Regions from separate parts of the Paenibacillus sp. FSL K6-1330 genome, predicted to be linked through region 1. Evidence: riboswitches for the same ligand, from Rfam matches in the RefSeq annotation. Region 1 holds a riboswitch; the other holds the start of a gene.
The links. A riboswitch is a leader RNA that binds a small molecule or an ion and turns the genes downstream of it on or off. The one in region 1 is predicted to bind ZMP and ZTP.
Positions count from the first base shown of each region.

Region 1 (5,854 bases):
GACGGTCCGCTCCGTTTCGCCGGCTCGAAATTCAATGCCAACAACGTCCGCTTCGATCGAGTGGAACTCGCATATCATCTCGAATACGGTTCCCTCAACCCCTGCATAACTCTTCACTTCGCCGTAAAGCGTATCCGCTGCTTCCATGGCTGTCGACACACGAAGAAGTTCCAACTCGGGGACGGGGTTCTGAATCAGCTTCCCTTCACGGAAAGTGAGTATACGAGGAAGCGTCAAACAATGCGCCCAGCCATGCGAGTCGGTTGGATAGACGACCTCCGGCAAACCCATCCAGCCTACCATGATGCGCCGGTCTTTCTCATCCAGCATGGTCTGCGGCGCGTAGAAATCAAAACCTCTGTCCAGCTCGTAAAAGGAGCCGTGTTCAAACTCCAGCGACCTCCGATCCAGCGGCTTGCCCGCGATGTAGCCGGATTGGTAAACGTTCCGGAATTCGTCGTCTTGCGGACTGAGCCCCTGCGGCGAGAACAGCAGCACGCCCTGTCCTTCCAGTTCAAAATAATCGGGGCATTCCCACATGTAGCCAAAATGTTCAAGACAGGTTTGGATTTCCCCTTTGCATGTCCAGTCCAGCAAATCCGGTGATTCATATACGACAGCCGTTCCTGTCTGATCGTCCCTTTGGGCGCCGATGACGAACCGGAACAGGTCTTCGTCTTTCCATACCTTCGGATCACGGAAATGCTCGGTATATCCGTCCGGCACACGGTCAATCAGCGGCTTATCGAACTTCGTGATGGCGCCAACACGGTCCATCACGGCCATGCATTGATAAGAATGCCTGTTCCATTCCTCATCCCGGGTATTCCCGGTATACATCAGATACAGTTTGTCGTCTTTCACGATCCCGCTTCCCGAATAGGCGCCGTATGCATCATGCGAGTCCCCGGGCTCAATGGCGATGCCTTTGTTTTGCCAGTGCACCAAGTCCTTGGAGGAGGTATGGTACCAGTATTTCAGGCCGTGAAACGTGCCCAGAGGAAACCATTGATAAAACAAGTGGTATTCCCCGTTATAATAAGAAAATCCGTTGGGGTCATTCAGCAAGCCCATGATGGGCTGTATGTGAAACCTCTGCCTCCATTCGCTTCGTTTCGCTTGCTCCTTCAAGGAGGCAATCTCTTCGGGAGAGGCCTGATCCAGGCGTCGGTATCTCGGTTCTCTGTCCATGTCTCTTCTCCTTGTAAATAGGCTTTCTCAAAAAAAACCAAACTGATCATGCTATGCGTGAACATCAGCCTAACTCATTTATAACGGAACCGGTTCCATTTAGGGTTAAAAATAATGAACTCAGCTCCAATACCAAGCAAAAGCAGTATTGGAACCGGTTCCGTTTTTTTCAGTATAAAATACCTAATTTAGATTGTCAACGCTTTCCCGATGAATCATATCGCAATTCATGACCGTCAGGAAATCCACAGGCTCGTCGTTGACCAGCTTTATGATATGCTGAGCGGCGAGGTGGCCCGCTTGGGAATATCCATATTTAACCGTTGTCAATCCGGGATGAATTACTTCGGTAACGTCGTATCCGCCAAATCCGGTAACGGAGAGTTCGTTGGGGATCTGGATGCCCTTCATATGAGCCGCTTTCATAACGCCTAACGCGATGTTGTCGGTAGCGCAGACCATTGCAGTTGGCAGCGTTCGGTTCAACTCAAAAATGGACAATGCGGTCTTTACACCATCCGACATCTTAAACCCACTCTCATAGAGAACCGCCTCAACCTCGTCATACTCGCTTAACGCCTTCAGAAACCCTTCCTTCCGCTGAACTCCGACAGCAACGTCTTTTTCCGTCACGCCGATATAAGATATATGACGGTGTCCCATGGACAGCACATATCGGCCCATGTCATAACCTGCGGCATAGTCGTTATATATCATGCTGTGGACATCCTTATGCTGTTGTCCGAGCAGGATGACGGGGATGCCGATCTCTTTAATCGCGGCAAGATGCGTTTCCGTCACCTGAGTAGCGAATAAAATAATGCCAGATATTTTTTGTCTGGCGAGATCATACAGCGCTTCAATCTCCCTGGATAAGTCCTGGCTTGCATTAATAATGAGAAGCTGATAACCGTGTTTCCTTAATTCTTCATCCATGCCGGCAACGGTCTGCGATGCTGAGAATGAATCCAGACGCGGCACAATGGTGCCGATCATGCTGGTTTTTTTCGCTTTCAAGCTCTGTGCGAACGAATTCGGAATATAACCGGTTTCCTGAATGACCAGCTCTATCTTACGGCGTGTTGCATTACTGACAGAACCTCCGTTTAAGAAACGGGAGACCGTGCTTTTGGCAACTCCGGCTTTTTTGGCAATATCTGCAATCGTGTTCTTCATTCGGTGCTCCCGGGAGCCGCTTGCGGCGCTGCAACGAACAGATTATCCTCCACAGCTCCTTGCTCCGCAGCACAACTGGAAATGAGTTGTTTGTGCATGAATCTCTCCCCTTCGATTTTGCTTTTTCCTAACTATACCATGACGTCCAGGGATCCGTGAAATGCAGACTCCACCCCGAGCCTTTGATGGGCAATACTTTTCTGCGTTCCAGATTCTAGCGAGGAACGAAGCGATTCAAAGGGGGATTCTCCATGCAAATCCCCTTTCGGGACGCGCAAATGGACCGTGCCTTATCCCGTTATTACATGGTTACTGTTAACCTTGCACGGTTCGCTCAGCCGATTCGACGGTATGCTTCAGCAATGTAGCAATCGTAACGGGGCCAACACCGGCAGGTACTGGTGTAATTGCGGATGCCAACTTCGCGCAGGCATCGTAATCGCAGTCGCCGATATTGCCTGGATTATAGCCGGCATCCAATACGACGGCTCCCGGCTTGATCCAGTCCCCTTGAATGAAATTAGGCTTGCCTACGGCCGCAACCACGATATCTCCCTGGGACACAATCTCCCCAAGGTTCTTCGTTCTCGAGTGGCAGATCGTAACGGTAGCATTGCGATTAAGCAGCATCATCGATACCGGCTTACCCAGAATCGGACTGCGTCCGACCACCACGGCATGCTTCCCTTCGATCGGCAGATCATAATAATCCATAATCGCAATAATCGCAGCAGGCGTACAAGACGGATTATCGGCAAAACCAAACGCATTCTGCGAGAAACCGAGCGTGGTTACTCCATCCACGTCTTTTTTAATGTCAATGGCATCAAAGGCTGCCCGTTCATCGATATGATGCGGTACCGGATGCTGCAGCAGAATACCGTGGACATTCGGATCCTCGTTCAGCTCTTGAATCGCAGCAATCAGCTCCTCGGTCGTTGTCGATGTCTCCAGCACTACTTTCTTGGATATGATGCCAAGCCGCTCGCAAGCATTTCCCTTCATCCGCACATAGGTCGCCGAAGCAGGATCATCGCCAACCAGAATCGTTGCCAGACAAGGCGTTACCCCCTGCAACTTCAATTCCTGTACCTTTACAGCCAGCTTGGCCTTGATATCGTCGGATACCTTTTTTCCATCTAAAATTACGGGTTCCTTACTCATGCTAATCCGCTCCTTCGCCATTGTATTAAAAAACATAAAGAGGCAAGGCGACTTCATCGTCTCCTTACCTCTTGCCCAGGCGTACGGCATATGATCCTATGTGCTCCCTCTTGGTACCCCAAGCTACGCCAGTAACACATAGATAACTTTTTTTAATATACCACGACTTTGGACATCGCGCTACCGGGTATGAAGCCGACCGCTTTAAATCACAATCTCTTTGATTCATTTACGGGAAGCACACATGATTCTGATTAGTCTCTCGGATAATTCACTTCCATAATGTCCATAAAAGGAACCTTCGTTATAACACCATTCTGTTTCATATGTACCTTCCCTGTTCGGGAGTCCATTTGATCGATTTGCCCGCGGACCGCCTCTTCCCTTCCCCAGACCGTCAGCACGATAACCGATTCCTCCTGGTAAGCTTCCGTAAGCTGATTTCCGAGTTCTTCCAGTACAAACTCATCTCTAGTGGGTCTCTTTGGAACCTTTGCTTTTGCCATTACCTTGTCCTCCTGATTGATGTTGCTCATGCGTCAGCATTACATTCTGAAATACGATAAAGCTATCATCGAAACATGAATTGGGAATCTTCTTCCTATTCTTCCTATTATACAACAAATACAAAGCAGGTGCTCTGGACTTGATAGTTATAAGTTCTGGACAGATAAATAGATTGACCACATCATTAAATGATTTTTTAAAATCCGGTCCTTCTGAAGGGCGCTTTCTAAACAGGGTAATAACTTTTCCTGCAATTGAGTTTTTAAATGATGAATTTCCGCATATTCCCCTGCTTCTTTCGTATTCTTCTTTTGAACTTTCCATGACAAAAATCCCCTTAAGTAAACTGTAGCGCTCTTCTTCAGCACTGTCTACGCAAAGGGGATTATATTCTAGATTACCTATAAAGCCCTCAAGTGGCTCCTTATCCATTCGTAATTATTACGATTAATTTCAATCAAAAAAATATAACCTTACAGTGATAGCTCTTCGATGGCCATCCAGGGCAGCGGATTGTTAAACGTCGACCAATCCAGCTGCATTTCCTGATCGCTCAACAGACAATCGTCCAGCTCCTGCTCGATTTGTGACTGTTCCATCCCAATCCCGATCATCACGAGCTCGGTCATCCGATCCCCCCAGACGGCATCCCATTTTCGCTGCACATCCGGCTCACTCTGAATCAGCTCCTGCTGTTCCTGCTCGGTTAAAGCAGCCACCCAATATCCAGCTGGCCCGAACTGAATCGAAGGACCCGCTTGACTTAGACTTGCCGCAACATCCTCAAGCACTGCCAGCCAAGCGATCCCTTTCGCGCGTACGACCTCTTCCGGCCAATAACTCATGAATGCTGCCAGCCGTTCCGGATGAAACGGTCTTCTTCTCCGATAAACAAAAGAGCTGATGCCGTATTCATCCGTTTCCGGTACATGCTCTTCCTTCTGAAGCTCCTGAATCCAGCCGGGGGACTGACTGGCTTTCTCAAAATCGAATAAACCGGTATTCAGAATTTCTGCAGGAGCGACTTGTCCTTTTACAGTGCGTATGATTTTGGCGCTTGGCTGAAGCTTACGAAGGATGCCTTCAACCTTGGCCAATTCGTCTTCGCTTACCAGATCACATTTGTTCAACAGCAGCACATCGCACGTCTCAACCTGGTCGATCAACAGATCCACCACTTCCCGCGTATCCTCTTCGCCCAGCGCTTCCTTCCGATCGAGCAGGCTTTGGCCCGAAGAGAAGTCTTTCCAGAATCGGTTCGCGTCTACAACCGTCACCATGCAATCCAGCCGTGCTAGGTCGGACAGCTGTACACCGGATACCTCATCTGGATAAACAAAGGTCTGCGCAACAGGCACGGGCTCGCTAATACCCGTCGATTCAATCAGGATATAGTCAAAACGGTTTTCTTGTGCCAGCTTCTGAACTTCCTGCACCAAGTCTTCCCGGAGGGTGCAGCAGATGCAGCCATTGGACATTTCGACCAGCTTCTCATCCGTTCGGGACAAGCTCCCTTCCCCTCGAACCAAATCCGCATCAATATTCACTTCGCTCATGTCGTTCACAATGACCGCTACCTTCAATCCATCACGATTATGAAGCACATGATTCAGCACGGTCGTTTTGCCTGATCCGAGGTAACCGCTGAGTACGGTAACTGGAATCTTATTGTTGTTATTCATCTACTGAACTTCCTCCATTCCTTAATCGTAATAATTACGATTTATACGGTATGATATTATATCTCCTTCAGCGAATTGTCAATCCTTCCGTGCAGAAAATGATCCGGCCAGCAAAATAAACCTCCGGCACTTAG
Region 1 covers NZ_CP150269.1:4,583,114-4,588,967, forward strand. The annotation lists gene NYE54_RS20650 (sucrose-6-phosphate hydrolase) at 1-1,191, opposite strand, end outside; gene NYE54_RS20655 (LacI family DNA-binding transcriptional regulator) at 1,375-2,367, opposite strand; gene NYE54_RS20660 (tetrahydrofolate dehydrogenase/cyclohydrolase catalytic domain-containing protein) at 2,683-3,531, opposite strand; ZMP/ZTP riboswitch at 3,598-3,677, opposite strand; gene NYE54_RS20665 (YolD-like family protein) at 3,786-4,037, opposite strand; gene NYE54_RS20670 (hypothetical protein) at 4,003-4,362, opposite strand; gene NYE54_RS20675 (GTP-binding protein) at 4,512-5,720, opposite strand.

Region 2 (5,854 bases), 170 kb from region 1:
AAACGGCATACTGATATCGGTAATGACGACATCCGGCTCCAATCGCTCCGCAAGCTCCATGGCCTCTCTCCCGTTCTCCGCCGTTCCCTCGATCGTAAATCCGCAGGCTCCCCACTGGATTTCCTGCACGAGTCCCTCCCTAACATCAGCTTCATCGTCCACTAACAGCACTTTATACAAGGCAACCTCTCCTGTTCTAATCTGTCAAATTAGTTAAAAGCATCTAATGTGATCTTACCCCGGCGCATCCAAATTTGGAATGCATCTTTTTTCAAGCTTGATGAAGCAAAAAAAAGAACGAATGCATGGCTCTTGAACAACAGAATGATTTCTGTTCATTAAGTCATGATTCGTTCTGATTTCAATTGTGTAAAAATCCTTACGCCTGAACAGGTACGGAGACGGGTTTAGCAGGCGCGCTTAATCTTTTAATGCTCAAGTAATAGGCAATACCGAGCGGAATGACGGCTCCGAGCCAAGCCAGCGGATTTGCCAGGCTTGCGCCGAGGAACCCAATCTGCGCGGTCAGGAAGATGGCTGCCAATACCCGCATAATCAGTTCCATAATGCCGGCTACGGTTGGGATAAAGCTCTGTCCCAGCCCCTGCAGCGTGAAGCGGTAGATGAACAACAGCGACAGAAGCAAATAGGTGCTGCCGTTCGATAAGAAATACAGCCTGCTAAGGGACAGCAATTCTTCTTGTCCTTGACCGACGAAGAGGCTGACGGCTGCAGGACCCGCGAATATAACCAGCAAGCCCACGGCGATGCTGAATGATCCCGAGACCCAGATACACTGTTTAACCCCAAGCTTGATCCGGTCAATGCGATTTGCCCCAAAATTCTGGGCAGCAAAAGTCGCCATCGTAATGCCAAAGGAACTCATGGGCTGCGTAGCAAGCATGTCAATCTTCTGAGCTGCCGTATATGCGGCTACGGCCGTTGCCCCAAGACCGTTAAGCGTAATCTGTAAGATGATGGCTCCGATCGCAATAATGGAGGCTTGGAAGCCCATCGGGAAACCGACCCACATATGCTGGCGTATAAATGTCCAATCGATGGACCAATCGGCATTCTTGAACTGCAGAAGCGGAACTTTTTTGTGAATGTATAATAAGCAGAGCAGGCAGGAGAACAGCTGCGATACCACCGTGGCAAGCCCCGCTCCGGCTACTCCCATCTTGAATACGAGAATAAATAACAGATCAAGTACGATGTTCAGAATGCTTGCGACCACCAAGAAGAGAAGCGGCGTCCGGCTGTCCCCAAGTGCTCTGAGCAGGTTAGCCAGCAAGTTGAACAGAACGGCTGCGCCAACACCCCAGTTAATAACGATTAAATACGAATAAGCATCATCCAAAATTTCTGCCGGCGTGTTCATCATGACGAGGACGGGCCTCGTGAATATGACACTCACAATGGTGAGGAAAACCGTGAATACAAGACTAATCCATATACTTGTTCCCACGCTTTTGCGGACGCCCGCGATATCCTTGGCGCCAAAGCGCTGCGCCGTTATGATGGACAAACCTGCCGTCAAGCCTTGGGCAAAGCCAATGACAAAAAACAAAATACTGCCCGTCGAGCCAACAGCCGCAAGTGCGTTTACACCAATAGTACGCCCCACGATCAGGGTATCCGCCATATTATAAAATTGTTGAAAAATATTTCCGATCAAAAGCGGGATCGTAAACATGATAATCAGCTTGATCGGACTTCCTTGCGTCATGTCTCTCATGTAGATTCTCCTATGCCGTCATAAACGTTCCTCTATATATTTATTTGATATTATAATGCTTTAAATATGCCTATAGAGCATCGCATTAAGAACATTATAATGGGTGAAGGTCGTTTGTATTCTTGTGTATCTTATCATGAAAGAACATAAATTTCTGCATATTTATCATCAAAACCGAAACAAGAACAAGTTATCAGCATTTGAACCGTTCGTAGCCGATTTTGATCCATGATCTTTCCATAACAGAAGAGGCCAACCGGTTATTCCGGTTGACCTTTTCAACATAATATAATGAGCTATATCAATGGAATCCCGATGATTTATGCTTCTTCAACAGCAAGCTTATCCAAAGCCAGCTTCGCACGCGAACGGGCTTCCTCCACTGTGCCGGCGGTTGACAACGCAACTGCGATCCGTCTTCCGATCTTGGTCACCGGTTTCCCAAAAATGCGCAGCTGCGTATTCGGAACAGCCAGTGCTTGCTCGGCGCCGGTAACTGTATAATTCTCCAGCTCTCTCGCCGCTTTTAGCGGACGGCTGGCTCCCGGCGTTATCAATTCGATCTCCGGGATCGGAAACCCAAGAATGGCACGGACGTGAAGCGCGAATTCAGATAAATTTTGCGTGACCAGTGTAACCAACCCGGTATCATGCGGTCGCGGAGACACCTCGCTAAAATACACTTTATCCTCAGTCAGGAACAATTCAACCCCAAACAATCCATAACCGCCAAGCTCATCGGTGATCTTCCTTGCAATATATTTAGCTTCCTCGATTTGCTCTTCCGACATATTGTGTGGCTGCCAGGATTCGATATAGTCCCCGCTCTCCTGAATATGTCCGATTGGCGCACAGAAGCTTGTTCCATTGACGGAACGAACGGTCAGAAGCGTGATCTCCGACTGGAATATAATGAATTCCTCAATGATCACTCTTCCGTTCTGCACACGGCCGCCCTCCATGGCGATGTTCCAGCAGGACTCGATATCTCCTTCGCAGCGGCATACGCTCTGGCCTTTACCTGAGGAGCTCATCAGAGGTTTAATTACACATGGAAACCCCATGTCCAGAACAGCCTGTTTAAACTCCTCATAAGTATCGGCAAATCGATAGCCCGCAGTAGGCAGCCCTAACTCCTCTGAAGCTAACCGGCGAATCCCTTCTCGGTCCATCGTAAGCTTTGCAGCTCTGGCAGTAGGAATAACCCGGTACCCCTCTTCCTCCAGCTTAACCAGTTCCGAGGTAGCCAGCGCCTCGATCTCAGGTACGATCAGGTCCGGCTTCTCCTGCTCAATGATTGCGCGCAGTTTCTCCCCATCCAGCATATCGATGACATGGCTATGATCGGCAACATGCATGGCAGGAGCGTCGGCATAACGATCGACGGCTATGGTTTCCACACCCAGTCTCTGTGCTTCAATCACGACTTCTTTTCCCAGTTCTCCCGAACCTAGCAGCAGTATTTTCTTCGTTTTTAACATCGTTGTTTTATCCCCTTTTCGTAGTTTCAGAGACTTATAGAATCAGAAAATAATAAAGAGGTAAGGGAAATAAGCTTCCCTTACCTCTGCCCAGGCGTACGGCCGTCGTCATCTATGTGCTCCCTCATGGTCCCCCATGCTGCGCCAGTCACACATAAACCTATACATTGTTATTTAAATCATACTGAATCTTCCCGTTAATTGCAATATCACCATAAGGCGACATTAGGATTTAGACTTCAGCATATCGATCGCATCCTTCAGCGATTGGGAAAACCACTTCTTGGGGTGAATAACCAACTGAATGTCCAGTCGAATGTCGGAATGCGCAAAGGGAAGAATCGCAAGCTCACCACGTTTGATTTCCTCCTCTGCTACCATCTTCGGCAATAATGAGATGCCCGTACCGGACATCACATATCTCTTGATTGCCTCCGGATTGCCCAATTCCAGGCCTATTCGCATTGGAACTCCGCTAGCACGCAGCACCTTTTCCAACATCATGCGGTAATTACAACTATCCTCGGGCATAATCCATTCGGCATCAGCCAGGTGTTCTAGCTCTATAACAGGTTTAACAAGAAGCGGATGATTCGGATGGGCAATCAGCAGAAGGGGCTCTTCCCGAATGGCGATCCAATTCAAGGAGGAGTCCTCTGGTTTTCTATCCAAAATAAGACCGAGATCATACTCGCCCTCTCTCACCTTACTGATAATGCTATCTTCACGATCCGGTTGTAAGCGGATGACAAGATCTTCATGCCTTTGTTTCAGCTGGTGAATGACGGACGGAAGAAAATAAGCGGCCAGCGAGTCTATCGTTCCGATCGATAAGGTGCCTCCGCCTTGCTTGGTCAGCTTTTCCTTCGACTGCTGGAACAGATCCAGCATTTGAACGGCATACTCAAACAGCTCCTCGCCGGACTTCGTCAGGCGCAAGCCTCTGCCATAACGTTCAAACAGCTTGACGCCATATTCCTTCTCCAGCTTCTGAATCTGGGTGGTTACGCTGGATTGAGCATAACCCAACTCATTCGCGGCTTTCGTAAAACTCTGGCGAATCGCAACCTCCCTGAAGGTTTGCAGGTAGATGAGTTCCATCGCTATCTCCTTATCAATAATACTGATAGTAATTATCTATTATTATAGTTAACTCCGATCTTAATTCCCATGTTAAAGTATAGCCATCACTCATGAATTGGAGGAAAGGTTATGTTGAGTCAGCAAGAACTGCATGGCATTTTTATTCCTGTGATCACTCCCTTTTTACAGGATTACGAACTGGATCTTCCTTCTTATCATCATTATTTGAAGAGTTTGTTATCCTACGATATTCAGGGATTGGTCATCAACGGAACGACCGGTGAAGCGCCGACCGTAGCTTGGGAGGAAGTCGTGCAGGTTGTGGAGCAAACGCGGGGGAGTTTGGGCGGACGGCTATTACCGCTCATCATTGGTACAGGTACCAACGATACGGTATCCAGCATAAAGCGAACGGAACTGGCAGGCCATATCGGTGCTGATGCGGTATTGGTCGTCACGCCGTATTACAGTCACCCTTCGATCGATGGCATTCTGCAGCATTTTCGAAGGGTGGCCGAGGTCGGGATCCCGGTAATTCTGTACGAAGTTCCATCGCGTACTGGAATCCGGTTACCGGTTGATGTCATAAGAAGAATCATGGAGATCCCCGGCGTGATCGGGATGAAAGACAGCACTGAAAGTACGGAGCTCATGAGAAGCTTATCCCATTACGATACGAAGCCCGTTCTATGTGGCAACGATGTCCTCTTTCATGAAATGCTGGTTCATGGAGCCTCTGGTGGAATATTGGCGTCGGCCAATGTGAATACCGAGGTTTTCATTCGGGTGTTTCAATTAGCTGCCCAAGGAGATTATTCACGATCCGAAATGGAATTCGAAGACCTGCTTCCCTACATTCGTAAGCTGTTTGAAGAATCCAATCCCGCTCCGCTAAAATGGTTGCTTGCCAAGCAGGGTATCATCTCATCGGACACCCTTCGACTGCCTATGGGACCCATTACGGATGAGCTTAAGCTCTCATTAGATCATGCAATGAAAATCTGATACAACCGGCTCGTTAATGTCATCGATTTCTCCTTGGAATGGCAAGGCATTCTCACTGCCTTGTCATTCTTGCTGCCTTGTCATTCTTGAACTGCGTACGTCATCTTCCTCTAAAAGCCCCGCTCTATTTCTTTCACGTCTATGACATGTGATAGATTTCACTGATTTTTCGCCAAAACAAGATGTTTCCGTTAAAATCTATCGCTTTAAAGGATTGATGAATGACAGGGTCCAACATATAATATGGGTACATTCAATCCTCCCAGAATTTTGAAAGGAGATTTGCAGTGCTGCCCTATTCCAGCCCTAATCATGATTTTGCCTTTGAACAATCTGTAATCGGAATGGCAATGGTATCGCTTGATGGAACGATTCTCAAGGTCAATTCGGCACTATGTGATCTATTGGGATATTCGCAGCAGGAGTTAACTGCCGGGGCGCCGCAAGAAGAAAACAGCTTCCGCGAATTACTGAATCGAGTGGTTCAGAACGCAAAAGCTGCACATGGGCTTCAGCAATCCCTAATCCCGTTTGAATATGCTTATTG
Region 2 covers NZ_CP150269.1:4,410,560-4,416,413, forward strand. The annotation lists gene NYE54_RS19795 (response regulator) at 1-180, opposite strand, end outside; gene NYE54_RS19800 (MATE family efflux transporter) at 380-1,738, opposite strand; gene purT (phosphoribosylglycinamide formyltransferase 2) at 2,059-3,219, opposite strand; ZMP/ZTP riboswitch at 3,301-3,381, opposite strand; gene NYE54_RS19810 (LysR family transcriptional regulator) at 3,445-4,320, opposite strand; gene dapA (4-hydroxy-tetrahydrodipicolinate synthase) at 4,432-5,307, shown strand; gene NYE54_RS19820 (ATP-binding protein) at 5,595-5,854, shown strand, end outside.
Region 2: another riboswitch for ZMP and ZTP. It lies ahead of purT (phosphoribosylglycinamide formyltransferase 2); the one in region 1 lies ahead of NYE54_RS20660 (tetrahydrofolate dehydrogenase/cyclohydrolase catalytic domain-containing protein).